One region of the Rhodococcus chondri genome, then DNA from elsewhere that is predicted to be linked to it. Evidence: riboswitches for the same ligand, from Rfam matches in the RefSeq annotation. Region 1 holds a riboswitch; the other holds the start of a gene.

Evidence for each region. Region 1 has a riboswitch for thiamine pyrophosphate ahead of Q8814_RS24300 (TenA family protein). Riboswitches for the same ligand answer to the same signal wherever they lie in the genome.
Region 2: linked by a shared signal. The riboswitch ahead of thiD (bifunctional hydroxymethylpyrimidine kinase/phosphomethylpyrimidine kinase) and the one ahead of Q8814_RS24300 (TenA family protein) in region 1 are both predicted to bind thiamine pyrophosphate.

Annotation. Positions count from the first base shown of each region.
Region 1 is NZ_JAUZMZ010000251.1:51-4,813, forward strand. Features, by position in the region: gene Q8814_RS24285 (ABC transporter ATP-binding protein) at 1-666, opposite strand, end outside; gene Q8814_RS24290 (ABC transporter permease) at 663-1,472, opposite strand; gene Q8814_RS24295 (ABC transporter substrate-binding protein) at 1,453-2,451, opposite strand; gene Q8814_RS24300 (TenA family protein) at 2,499-3,218, opposite strand; TPP riboswitch at 3,211-3,306, opposite strand; gene Q8814_RS24305 (TetR/AcrR family transcriptional regulator) at 3,352-4,014, opposite strand; gene Q8814_RS24310 (TetR/AcrR family transcriptional regulator) at 4,085-4,753, opposite strand.
Region 2 is NZ_JAUZMZ010000080.1:7,328-15,707, forward strand. Features, by position in the region: gene Q8814_RS14810 (recombinase family protein) at 1-173, shown strand, start outside; gene thiD (bifunctional hydroxymethylpyrimidine kinase/phosphomethylpyrimidine kinase) at 786-1,649, opposite strand; TPP riboswitch at 1,640-1,735, opposite strand; gene Q8814_RS14820 (IS110 family RNA-guided transposase) at 1,826-3,031, opposite strand; gene Q8814_RS14825 (hypothetical protein) at 3,460-3,657, opposite strand; gene Q8814_RS14830 (hypothetical protein) at 3,769-3,954, opposite strand; gene Q8814_RS14835 (DUF2637 domain-containing protein) at 4,045-5,067, opposite strand; gene Q8814_RS14840 (ParB family protein) at 5,183-5,578, opposite strand; gene Q8814_RS14845 (ParA family protein) at 5,575-6,516, opposite strand; gene Q8814_RS14850 (hypothetical protein) at 7,077-8,380, opposite strand, start outside.

The sequences.
Region 1 (4,763 bases):
CGACCGGGTACGCGCGAGAGGCACCCGCATGTCGTGCCGGTTACGCGCCGGTCGGGGCGAGAGCACCAGCACCCGATCCGACAGCAACACGGCTTCGCGGACGTCGTGCGTGATCATCAGCACCGTCCAGCGGTCGCGCAACCACACCTGCTGCAGCCACAGTTGCATGTCGGTGCGCGTGAGCGAGTCGAGAGCTCCGAACGGCTCGTCGAGGAGCAGAACGTCACGGTCCTGCAACACGGTGCGCGCCAGTGCCGCCCGCTGGCGCATGCCGCCCGAGAGTTGGAACGGGCGCGCGTCCTCGAACCCCTCGAGACCGAACGCGGGAAACAGCTTTCGTGCGGCGGCCCGGGCGCGGGCACGGGAGACCCCCTGCACTTCCAGGCCGAGGGAGCAATTGTCGAGCACGGACCGCCACGGGAACAGCAGGTCCTTCTGCGGCATGAGCGCCGCCCGTCCCGGGGCCGCGGGTGCACCGCCGACGACGACCGACCCGGAATCGGGGGTGTCGAGACCGGCGATCAACCCGAAGAGGGTGGACTTGCCGGAGCCACTCGGACCGATCACCGACACGAATTCACCGGGCGCGATGTCGAAGTCGATACCGTCGAGGACCGGGGTGCCGTCGAACGCCCGGCGGAGTTCGGTAACGGACACGGCGGTCACGGACGGCTCCCGGTGGTCAGGGCCCACGGCGCGACGATCCGTTCGACGGCGTAGGTGAGCAGATACAGCAGCAGCGACACCGCGGCGGTGACAACGACGGCGGCCAGCACCAGATCGGTGCGGAAGGAGTTCTTCTGTGTCGCCATGTAGATGCCGAGACCGGAGGTGGCGCCGACATATTCGGCGAAGACCGCACCGACGACCGCGTAGGTGATGCCGATGCGCAGAGAGGTGAAGAAGCGGGGGAGCGCCGCCGGCATCCGCACGTACCGGAACTCCTGCCGGCGGGACGCGCCCATGCTGCGCAGCAGTGCCCCGGCGTCCCGATCCGCGGCGGCGAAACCCTCGATCAAGCCGATGGTCATGGGAAAGAACGTGGCGAGCGCGATGACGAGAACCTTCGGCAGCAGACCGAACCCGAACCAGATGATCATCAGCGGCGCGATCGCGATGATCGGCAGGGTCTGGGACACCACGAACAGCGGCACCAGCGCGCACCGCAGCCACGGCGAGAAATCCACCGTGGTCGCCAATACCCAGGCGAGGACCAGCGACACGGCGAATCCCACGACGGTGACCTGCAGGGTCGCCGCGGCATGGCCGGCGATGTCGCTGCGGTGGGCCCAGCCCTGATCGAGGACTCGGCTGGGCGCCGGCAGCACCTGGGGCCGGATATCGCCGACCCGCACATACAGTTCCCACATCGCGACGAGTACGACCGCGACGGTCACCGCGGGCAGCAGCGCCCGCATCCGCCCGGACGGGCCGGACGAGATGCGGGCACTGTCAGGAAGCGAGGTATTCATCGGTGAAGTACGACGACCAGTCCGGTTCCTCGGTGAGCGGTGCTCCGTCGGGTCCGGCGAGGAGTCCCGCCTCGTAGAGGAATCGGGAGTACCCGGTCCACTGCTCGAGGGTCATCGTGCCCACCCGCCCGTTTCCGTCGCGCAGGTGGTCGGCGGACAGCATCCGCTGACTTTCGAAGACGAGAGCCTCGTCGTCGAACACACCGGGGTTGGCGTCGATCACGTGCTGGGCGGCCCGGTCGGGATCCTCCGCGGCGATCTCGTAGCCGCGCTGGACGGCCTGCACGAAGTCGCGCGCCTGCTCCGGATGTTCCGCGAGCCAGTCCTCGTTGCCGTTGATCACGATGGCGTAGGCGTCGGGGAATCCGAAGTCGGTGTACGAGAAGTACCGCATGGGGAGTCCGCGGTGCTCTGCTTCGATGCCCTCCCAGGCCAGGTAGGACACGGTGAAGTCGGCGGTGCCGGAGTACACCGCCTCGTAGGCAGAGGTGCCGAGGGTGACGGAGGTGAAGTTGCCGTCGCCGCCGTCGGCGCGGATCACCTGTCGCAGCGTTTCTTCGTCCCCGGGGTCGCCGAAACCGGCGTAGGTGAGTCCGTCGAGATCCTTCGGCCGTGCGAGGTCGGTGCGGTCGGCCTTGACCGCGATGCCGGTGGCCCAGTGCTGCAGGGGAGCGAGCACCGAGACGACCTGCGCACCGGCCGCGCGGGAGAATGTGGTCATCGCCTGGGTCGAGATACCGAACTCGGCGTTGCCGGCGTCGACGAGCAGATCGGGGGTCGTGCTGTTGTAGGGCAGGATCTCGACGTCGAGTCCGGCGTCGTCGAACAGCCCTTCCTGCATCGCCACGTACAGGCCGGTGTGGTTGGTGTTCGGGGTCCAGTCCAGCGCGAAACGGATCGTGTTCTCGTCCGGCGAATCACTCGCACAGCCCGATACCGCGGTTAGCGCGGCTACGGCGGTGAGGACCCCGGCGATCAGTCCAGCGCGGCTACGAGATCGCCGCGGAGGATCCCGACCGGGCCGCCTCACGAGGCGGGCCACTGCTGCCGGTGGAGCGCGGTGTCCCAGAACATCAGTTCGTACCGGGTCGCGACAGTGAACGCGTCGAGCATGGCATCGCGTTCGGGTCCGGTCGCTGCTTCGGCGGCCGCGTCGACCAGTTCGCGGGCGGTCGCGACGGAGGCGTGGAACGCCGGATCGTCGTAGGTGGTGACCCAGCGGGCGTACGGGTGCGACGGGTCGGCTGCGAGAGCGTCGGCGGCCCGGCCTGCCAGCTCGCGGCCCACTTCGGCATAGATCCAGAAACACGGCAGTACCGCGGCCGCGCCGACGGCGTACGGCTCGGTGGACACCGTCGCCGTCAGGTACGAGACGTATCCCAGGCACGCCGGGGAAGGTTCGACGACCTCGCCGGTCTCGGGCAGCACACCCCCGGTGAGCAGCCCCTGGTGCAGCGACGACTCCTCGGTGGCCGCGGTAGCGGAGCTTGTGGCCCAGAACGCCCCGGTCACCGGCTCCGGTGACTTGGCGGCGAGCAGCGCCAGCGCTTTGGCGTAGCCCGCGAGGTAGAGGGCGTCTTGTTCGATGTAGAAGCGGAAGGCGTCGAGCGGCAGGGTGCCGTCGCCGAGGCGACGGAGAAACTCGAGATTGTCGACGGCGTCGCGCAGCACCTTCGTGCGCTCCCACAGAAGGTCGGTGAAACGACCGGTGTATGTAGGTGGTGAAACGGTTACAGGCATGGTCATGCCGAAACATCCCTTCGTCAGCATTACCTGACAGGTTCGACGGGTGTGATCTCAGCCCCGCATGTGCGGAGCACCCCGTGTCGGTCGGAAGCGACCATAGCACCCGGCTGTATCGGACCGGACGCAAGGCCGGTCAGGAGAGCAGTTGCGCGTAGTTCTCGCGGTGCTGGGCCGGGATGAGTGTGTTCAGCACGAAGCGGGTCTGCAGCCGGATGTACTCGTCGAGGCTGTAGATGGCGCCGAAGTGCCAGTGCTTGAGAGCCCAGCCGTGTGCAAGGAGCATGATGTCGAAGACCATCAGGTCGACATCGACCGGATTCATGACCGCCGCGGCGATTCCTGCATCGAGAGCGGCGCGCAGCGGAGCCGACGACTCCACTTCGAGTTCCTTGATGCGGGCCCGTCCTGCGGCGTCGAGAGTGCGGCTCTCCCGGTAGGTGAGCACGGTGGCGTTGAGGTTCTCGTCCACGATCTCGATGTAGCGGCGCATTCCGGCGACGAGCCGCTCGACCGGGTCGTCGCCGACGGCGTCCATAGCCGGTTCGAGCTGGTCGCGGAAGGCATCGAGGATGGTGAGAATGGTCGCCAGGAGTACGTCCTCCTTGCCGCCGAAGTACTTGTAGATCAGTCCGACGCTCACACCGGCCTCGTCGGCGAGTGCCTGCATCGACATCTGATGAAAGCCCGTCCGCTGCATGACCTCGACCGCGGCGTCCAGGACCTGCTTGCGGCGGGAGTTGGTGCGTACGGCACGCACGGCCTCTTCCACGGGCAGTGCATCGTGGTCGGTGGTCATGTCGTACTCCTCGTTGCCGCGCGGTCCGATCCACATTACCGACGGGGATCGTCGTGTTCCGTGCGGCCGTTCAGAAGGCCTCCATCAGGTGCCGGTACAGGTTTCGCTTCTGTTGCGGCACGACGGTGTTGAGGACGTACCGGGTCTGCAGCCGGATGTACTCGTCCAGGCTGTAGATGCGGCCGAAGTGCCAGTGTTTGAGCGACCATCCGTGCGCGAGCAGAACCAGATCGAAGACCATCAGGTCGACATCGACCGGGTGCAGGAGGCCGGCGTCGATGCCCTCCGTCAGCACTGTGCGTAGCGGGGCGGAGGTGGCGATTTCGAGCCGCTTGAGCATCTCCCGGCCGTCCGGGTCGAGCGTGCGGCTCTCCCGGTAGGTCAGGGCCACCGCGTCGAGGTTCTCGTCGACGATCTCGATGAATCGGCGGATGCCGGCGGCCAGGCGCTCGACGGGGTCTTCTCCCGCGGCCACCATCGCCGGCTCGAGCTGGTCCTGGAAGGCGTCGAGGATATCGGTGATGGTGGCGAGGAGAATTTCCTCCTTGTTGCCGAAGTAGTTGTAGAGCGAGCCCACGCTGACGTTCGCCTCGTCCGCGAGTGCCTGCATGGACATCTGATGAAAACCCTTGCGTTGCATCACTTTGGCGGCAGCCGTGAGGATCTGCCGGCGTCGGGAGTTGGCCCGTACCGCCCGCACGGCCTCGTCGACGGGCAACTCGATGGGTTCGGCCGGCATGGGGGTGTCC
Region 2 (8,380 bases), on a different contig from region 1:
AAGGCAGGCTCAAGGGCAAGCAGCCGAAACTTCCTCTCACGGCACGGAAAACAATCCACCGCCGCTACCACGACCCCGCCGACGACGCGAGCCTGGCGGACCTGGCCGAGGAATACAGCGTCGGCCGCTCCACCATCCACCGCATCGTCAGCAGTGCTGCACCACGAGCCTGAGAATTCACCAGCCTGTCGTCAGGATCCCGCTACTTTGCACTTCCTGACAACCTTGGGTTGCGGGCCCTTACGTCCCACACGAGTTCTGGCCCGAATCGGATCGTCGGCGAGCTGGGCGGATACGCCGCGCCCGCCAGGAGCCGGTGGCGAGACAGACGATCGTTTCGACCCAACAGGCCGAGCGGATCACCGACCGGGCACTACGCCATATCCGCCCGATTTTCGGCAAATGCTACGGCTACCCCTTCATCGGCGCCGGAGGCGGCGCAAACCGGAGGTCCTGGAGTGCGTAGCACGCGTCGGTAAACGCGAAGCCCGTCGAGATGACCAAACACCTACAAGGGACCGAATCGAGGCCAGACAGAATCAACATTCCTGGAGGGAGTGAGCAGGAGACCCTCAACTCGGTTGAACCGCAGGTAATGCCGCTGGCATGCAAAGGAAACCGTCGTCGGCTTCACCGTTAGCTACGCCGAGCTGTTGTGAACTCGTATGCCCCGGCCCACTGATGTGAGTGGCGGTGAAGTCGTCGAACCCAACTGCTTGGCCCCTCGGGCGAATACGCCCACCCGGAACTGCCAGTCAATCCGAATCCGGGGCGGCGAGCAGCCGTCAGACGCGCTCGCGCCCGAACCACGAGGAGCTCACGGCCGGGTCCCACAGTTGCGCAAAATGGTTGACCGGCCCATGACCTCGACCGACCCGCAGACTTTCACCACCCCGGATACTGGCGGTCAGCCACGCCTTTGCCTCCTCGAGCGCCTCCACCCATCCCGATCGCTGCGGCCGCAGCGTGGCCATCGCCGCCGAAAGAGAACATCCGGTGCCGTGCGTGTTCTGAGTGACGATTCGCGGGCTCTCGAACACCACCGGTTCTGATGCTGCCGCGGGGTCGACGACACAATCGAAGACCGTATCGCCCTTGAGATGTCCGCCTTTGACCAACACCGCCACCTGGTGGTGCTCGGCCACCTCCCAGCCTTGATCGAGCAGCTCCGCCCAGGAGTCGGCAGGTTGCGCGCCGGCCAGGACCGCAAGTTCCGGAACGTTCGGCGTGATCAGATCCACCGCAGCAATGAGGTCTTTGAGAGCATCCTCCGCATCGGCGCTGAGCAACCGATCACCGCTGGTGGCGACGATGACCGGGTCGAGAACGATCACCGGCGGTGCTACCTCACCGATCCACACGGCCACGGCCCGCACCAGGTCCGTGTCGGCCAGCATGCCGATCTTGACCGCGTCGATGACGACGTCGTCGCTGACAGCCTCCAGCTGGGCGGTCAGGAACGACGCAGGCGGCAGGTGGACGCTTCGGACACCGCAGGTGTTCTGCGCGACCAGCGCAGCGACCACGGCCATTCCGTAGCCGCGGTGGGCGGCGATGCTTTTGAGGTCGGCGTGGATCCCGGCACCACCGGTCGGATCGGTTCCCGCTATCGACAGCACCCTTGGTGGCAGGTGGACATGCTGAGTCATCCGGACATCCCTTCGCTAGTACGAGCTAGTGCAGGTTCGACGGGTGTGATCTCAGCCCCTTGCCTGGGGCACCCCGTGTCACGGGAAGCCATCGTAGAGCGGTCGCTCATTCCGTCCGCCGTTGCCCGTCGAAAACCCTGGATACAGGCCCTACCGGGGTACACCGAACTTCGGATCTACGCCGCCGCAGCAACGGGTGGTCCTGGCCGATAGACGGTGTTGTCGCGCAGCATCGCCCACAACACGTTCGATCTGCGTCTGGCCAGGGCGAGAACGGCCTGGGTGTGGCGTTTTCCCTCGCTGCGTTTGCGGTCGTAGTAGGCCTTGGAGTCGGCGTTGGATCGGATGCTCAGCTGCGCGGACAGGTAGAACACCCGCAGCAGCCGGCGATCGTAGCGCCGCGGCCGTCGATGATTGCCGCTGATACGGCCCGAATCCCGCGGTACCGGCGCCAGTCCGGCGACCGCAGCGAGGCGGTCGGCGGTGGCGAACACGGCGAGGTCCCCGCCGACCGCGGCGAGGAACTCGGCGCCGAGCAGGGGCCCGATCCCGGGCATGCTCTCGATCACCGCAGCATGACGATGCCGGCGGAACCGGTCTTCGATGCTGGTATCGAGTTCAGCGAGTTCGGCATCGAGCGCCAGGATCTGCTTCGCGAGTCTGCCGACGGTTGCCGCGGCGACATCCTGTCCCGGCACGCGAACACGCTGGGCGTTCGCTGCGTGCAGCGCGGTGGCCGCCACCTTGGCGGCGTTGTAGGCCTTGCGTTCGCGTAGCCAGGACTCGAGCCGGGCCTGCCCGAGCCGGCGCAACCCGTCGGGCGTGCGGTAGCCGGTCAGCAGGATCAGCGCGGCCTTGGTGTTGCTGATGTCCAGCGCCCGCTCCAGGGCGGGAAAATAGGTGCCCAGCAGCGAACGCAGGCGATTGATCGCCCGGGTGCGGTCGCGCATCAGGTCGGTGCGATGCGAGGTCAGGATGCGCAGTTCGACGCTGAGTTCGTCGTCGATGCGCATCGGGTGCAGATCGCGGCGCATGCGGGCCTGGTCGGCGATGACCGCGGCATCCTTGGCGTCGGTCTTGCCGTCACCGCGGTAGCCGGCCGAGGCGTGGTGGACCATGCGCCCGGGAAGATAGAGCAGGCTCTGGCCGCGTTCGGCCAGCAGGGCGATGACCAGGGCGGCTCCGCCGCTGTTGAGATCGATCGCCCAGGTCACGGTCCCCTCATCCGCGAGACGGGTCACAGCATCGATCAGGTCGATCAGTTCGGCTTCGTCGTTGGCGACCCGCCGAGAATGCAGGCGGGTGCCGTCGGTGTCGATCACGACGCAGTGGTGATGGTTTTTGCCGGCATCGATTCCCGCCCAGAGTTGTCTCACCTGCACTCCTTTTGTGGCCGTTGCGGATCCGTGTACCTGGCGGACGACCTCTCCGTCGTGTCCTTAAACAGCGATCGCGTCGCATCTCTCAATGAGCGGTCGAGTCGTCGAGGACGCCGCGGCGGCCATTCCCTTCCGGCCATTCCAGTGGCGGCAAAAATCCAGCCATACCGCGCCGTCCCCAGGCAGTCCCGAACCTACGACACCGGACCTCAGCTGCCCGGCAAAAACGTTAAGGCAAAATCAGGCTCTTGTGGGAGTGCGAAGCGCAGCGGAGCTCGAATCGGTGTGCGCCGCAGGCGCGCTGAGAAGCCAGATCACACCGTTTCAAGCCGGGGCCACAAGGTGAACGACCCTCTTCTCCACCTTGAGAGAACGGCCTCGCTGGAAATGCCCTGATCTGCTGTTTTGATGATTTTTGTTAACGTTGAATCCTACGGCAGTCGAGCTGCGCGCGGAGTGGCCGCTGCGGCCACCAGAACGAACAACAACGGCAGAATCATCAGTCCCCCGAGGCCGGCGAACACCGCCCGGCCGGCGCTGCCGTAGCGCCGATACGAGCGTCGTGCGCAGACGATCGCGCTCGTGGTGGCGAGCGCGTTGAAGATCAGCAGGATCACGAAAAAGCTCACAGTCGAAGTCCCTTCGTCGTGTTAGGCCACGCGCCGGCGTTACAGATCGAACAGGGAAAACTGGTTTCTTCGCGGCCTCGGCGTCGGTGTCGCGTTCGTAGCGTTGCGCCATCAACGGGCCGCTTCCGGTGTGCAGCCGATTTCCTGTGCGACGGCGTACCAGTCGGCCCGTCCGCGTTCATCTCCCAAGCAGTGCGGTGCATCCCAGGAGATTAAAGTGCGTTTCTCGGTGATCATGTCGTCGAGCGTGACCGCCGACCCGCCGGTGAGCAGCAGACTCTTGTCCGGCAGTTGCACCAGCACCCCCTGCTGACGTGGCCAGCAGCTATTTGGTGGCAAGGCGGCGCATCTGCGGCGGGGCGGCAGCGCGGTCCTTGCCTAAGGAGGCTAGGCGGGTTGCAGTTCGGGTACCGACTGCACACTCAGCTCTGGCTGGTCGTCGAACGAGCGTGGCAGCGGTGGGACAGTGAAACCTTCGGTTTCGGCTGCCACGACGAAGTTGCGCCAGTGCCTGCTGACGGTGGACTTGTCGAGTTGCAACTGTCCCGCGACCTGCACCTGGTTGAGCTCGGGGTGGTCGAGACGGACCACGGCGACCCGTTTGACCGCGTCGGTCAGTGCACTGTGGCGGAGGAAGGCGTGCAACCCGTCGCTGGTCTGGGGCCATCCGTTGCGCGTGGCCGGTGCACCGGTTGCACTGCGCGGGACAACCCCCTCGCGCTCCGGCGCTCCGATTGCACGTGCGTCGGTTGCAGGACGTGCCACCTCGGGAGCGGCCGGGTGGGGGTGCACCTCCACGGCCGTGGTTGCACCCACCTGTCGGCTTGCTCCTCCCCTGCTGGGGTCGTGGCAGTTGCGTTCGGCAACGCGGGATGTGCTGAGGGTGGGAGGCACGGTGGCGCCGGTGCGGGCGTGGGCGCGTTCGTCCTTGATGGCCTGCAACATGATGGTGAACAGGTGCAGCAAGGCCAGCCACAGCAACGGGAAGATCATGGCGATGCCGGCGGCGATCGCGGCAGGCTGCGGGATGTAGCCGAGGTCTTCGCCCGCCGCAACCCTCGCTGCGTTGCGCTGAGCGAGTTGGTAGGCGTGATAGCCGTTGCCGGCCACACTGAGCAGCACCGTCGCGGTGGCCACGCCCAGGCAGAAGCGGCGACCGGTCTTATAAGTCTGGTCGGCTCCGAGGGCAACCAGGCCCAGGGTGGCGGCGGCCTGTGCAACATCAATGGCCACCGGCGCCATCCATGCGTTGTGTGGGCGCACCCCGATCTCGAGAGCGAGTTGACGGAGTGCATCGAAGGACAGGGTGAAGGCGAGTGCGGCGAGGACGAGTGTCATGAATGCAACGCCGGTCAGCGCTGCGGTCTTGGCGCGCAGGGCGGTTGCGTCGTGGGTTGTATCGTCGGACATGACCGAGTGATCTCCTTGCTGTGGGTTTCTTGGTCAGGGCGTCCTGCGGAGCGGCAATTCCATGCAGGGCGCCCATCATTTTCAGCAATGCAAGCAATGCAAGTAATGCTTTTATTCAGTGGTCGGAGAGTGGTCGGCCGGGAGACAGGGGCCCATCAATCCCTTCGAACGATTCACCCTCGTTGTGGAGGGCGGCACGTCGGCGGCTCTCCTCGGCAATGGCTTTTTCCACGAAGTGGGACCAGTTGCGATCGGCTTCGGCTGTGCGAGTGGCATTAAAGGCAAGGCGGGCCTGGGTGTAGACGTCCGGCGAGATATAGACCGTCACAGCCTTATTGCTCTGTTTCTTCTCGGCCGGCTCTGCCGGTCGATCGACCTGCTGTTGCGCAGGCGCAACGCTTCGGTTCTTTGCCTGCAACCCGGACAGGTCACCCGTGACCGGGCGCGCACTTCCTGGGTTGGTGGTAGAGACACGAGGCAGACCAGTGACAGCTCGGCGAGGCTCGCTCATGATGCTGCTTCCTCTGCTTCTGCGGCAGTGATTCGGCGAACCAACTCTTCGGTGACACCCACCAGATCGTCCGCCACGGAGGTGGAAGCCTGAGGTGCTAAGGCCTGGGCCTGAGCCTCACCTCGGAGCACCTCGTACCACTTGGGCCCGTTACGCACGACGTCGTCAAGCTCGTGCACCAGAAGTCCTCGCTCCCGTGTTGCGAGAGCGGTGGCTTCGGAGTGCCGTACAGTCTTATCGAATATGGCGTCGGTGCTGCCGCCGAACGCTTCTGCAATCGCTTGTCGTGCTTGTTGCTGAACCTTCGTGGCCGACTTTCCGATCCCGGTCAGTACGACGCCGAGCAGGTCGAGATCCGGATTGTCTCCCAGGACAGCATTGAGTCGGTTCATGACACCGGCCATACCCTTGCGGCTGGATGCATCACTCTTGACAGGGATCAATAACCAGCGGGCTGCAGCTGCTGCTGCGGTTTGCAGGGATTCGTCGCCGGGCGGGCAGTCCAGCAAGATCATGTCGTACTGGGGTGCAATCGGCGCCAACGCCATTGCTAGCGCGAGCCTTGCGCCGGCCGGGTCTTTCGATGCCTTCGAGGTCAGGGCTGCGGTGGCCGCCTCGAGGTGGTGCCCTCCGGGCGCAATGTCGAGGTTCGGGCGGACATCGCGAACCGGTTCGAGTGGCGATCCGAAGGCCAGGGCTTGCGCGAGATTACTCCCCTCGTCGTCAAGATCGGTGTTGGTGTACCCCAGGTCTTCGGCGACGTTGCCTTGTGGGTCGAGATCGACGACCAGGACTTTGTAGTCGGAGGCTGCCAGTAGACCCCCAATGTTGGAAGCGAGCGTTGTCTTGAACACTCCCCCTTTACTGTTGATGAGCGCGACAACTCGCTGTAGCGCTTCGGCGTTGCGCTTCGGAGGCACCTTCTCGCGTGCAGCCATTGATCTTCCTCCATCTCGATCGAAGCAATACAAGCTTTGATGGTAATGCCAGTAATGCTGGTATTACCATCAAAAATGTCTATGTCAGCAATGCTGGGCGGATTAAATCCGGGGCTGGTGTTACTGGTGTTGCTGGGCGTTAGGAACATTACCAGGAATGACCGTAATGCAAGCATTGCTTGCCATACGTGTCTTTTACCGGTAATACCAGTATTGCTTGCTTTACTTAATGGCAGGTGAGGATGCACAGGGTCGCGCGGTGGTGCGCTGCCGTGAGGATCTTCAATGACAGCAATACAAGCAATGCCTGTAATAAATGCAAAGCTTGGAGCAACTCGCTCACGCGGCGGGATTCCCTGGCCTCGTCTGGACAGTAACACTGGTAATGCTTGCAATAACTGCCGCGGCTCGCAGGCTTCGATATCCCATCAATGCTGGCATTGCTGGCTCCACGGTCGTACCTCGAGCGGGAAGCCGATGCATTGATTCGGCGAGGAGTGCCGAAGCCTGTACGGCACGAACGTGCCCTGACATAGCGCGCCCGTTCCCTCCACGTCGCCTCAAATGACCGTCAAATGCGGCAAGGGGAAATAGCCCAGCGCGGTAGAGACGATGGTTCGGGCGGCGTGATAGTCGGCGCGGCCATCGTCACCGGTGGGGAAGCGTCCGTAGCGTGCTCGCGCCGGAGCGGCAATGGGAAGGGCGAGTGAGCCTCGGGGGACCGGCCGGACACCGCGCTTCTTCCCGGGCCGGCGGCGCCACTCGAGTTCTTCGATCCACCAACGGTGCAGCTCGCGGTCGACCAGGTGCCGATGAGCCCTGTCCGCTGCGGTGCCCGTCGCGCCCAGGAGATGCGCGGTGCGGTCCATGCTCTTCCGCGACGTGCCGGGCGATGTCGGAAGAAGTCCCAGGGTGTGCAGTTTATCGAGGGTGCGCGTGATCGTTCCTCGCGTGTATCCGGTCGCGGCAGCCACGAAGGCAACAAGCGGGATTCTGCCGTGTGCGGAACTAACATGTTTTCCGAATTCGAGTACTGCCCAGTGGATACGAGCAAAAGCACCTCCCAGACCCGCACGGTTCGACCAGACATCGTGGGTGTGGTGCTCCAGGAGAGCGAGGGGTGTTCCGGGGGACACGGCGGGGGCGGGTTCCCCTTGTGTTGCACCCAATTGGGGAAGGTTCAACTCCCAGGTCGAGGCTTTCGTACCGGAGCCTGCGCGCACCCTCGTGACCCATCCTTCGCCGGCCAGGACGCGCAGTCGCCGGGACACGGTCGAGGCGTGCACCGCGGCGGCTTCGGCGAGCCGGCGGACATCGATGTCGAGGGTCCGGGTGCGGGCGGTGCGGGCCAGGACGCACAGCGCATGGAGGATACGTTCGTCGCTCGCACCGCCGGGACGTGCCCAGCGGGCCGGATCTGCCGTGACGGCGGTGTCCACTCGGTCGAGTTCGTCGTCGATGGGGTCCCGGTCGTCGCCGGTCGTGACGGGGAACCGGGCGGCGGCGGCGAGGGCGCGCTGCCATTGTCGGGCGGTGTCGTCACGGCCGCGGTCCCGGTCGTCCCGCAGCCGGACGAGACCGGGGGCGGCGTCCACGGCGGCGGCGATGTCGGCGAGGCTGTGGCCGGCTGTGGCCATGCCGAGCAGGATGCTGTGGGCCAGGGCCGAGCGGTCGGTGCCGGCCGAGGGGGTGGCGGTCAACAGCGCGCGGGTGCGGGCGGTGAGTGGTCGGCGCGGGCGGTCCAGGCGCGGTCCTGCCGGGCCGTCGATGATGCGGACCGCGCGTGCGCGGTCGGGGCGTTCGGGTAGTTCGGTGTGGGGATGTCGGGCGAGCAGCCACTGCACGACCTCGGGTGCCGTCCCGA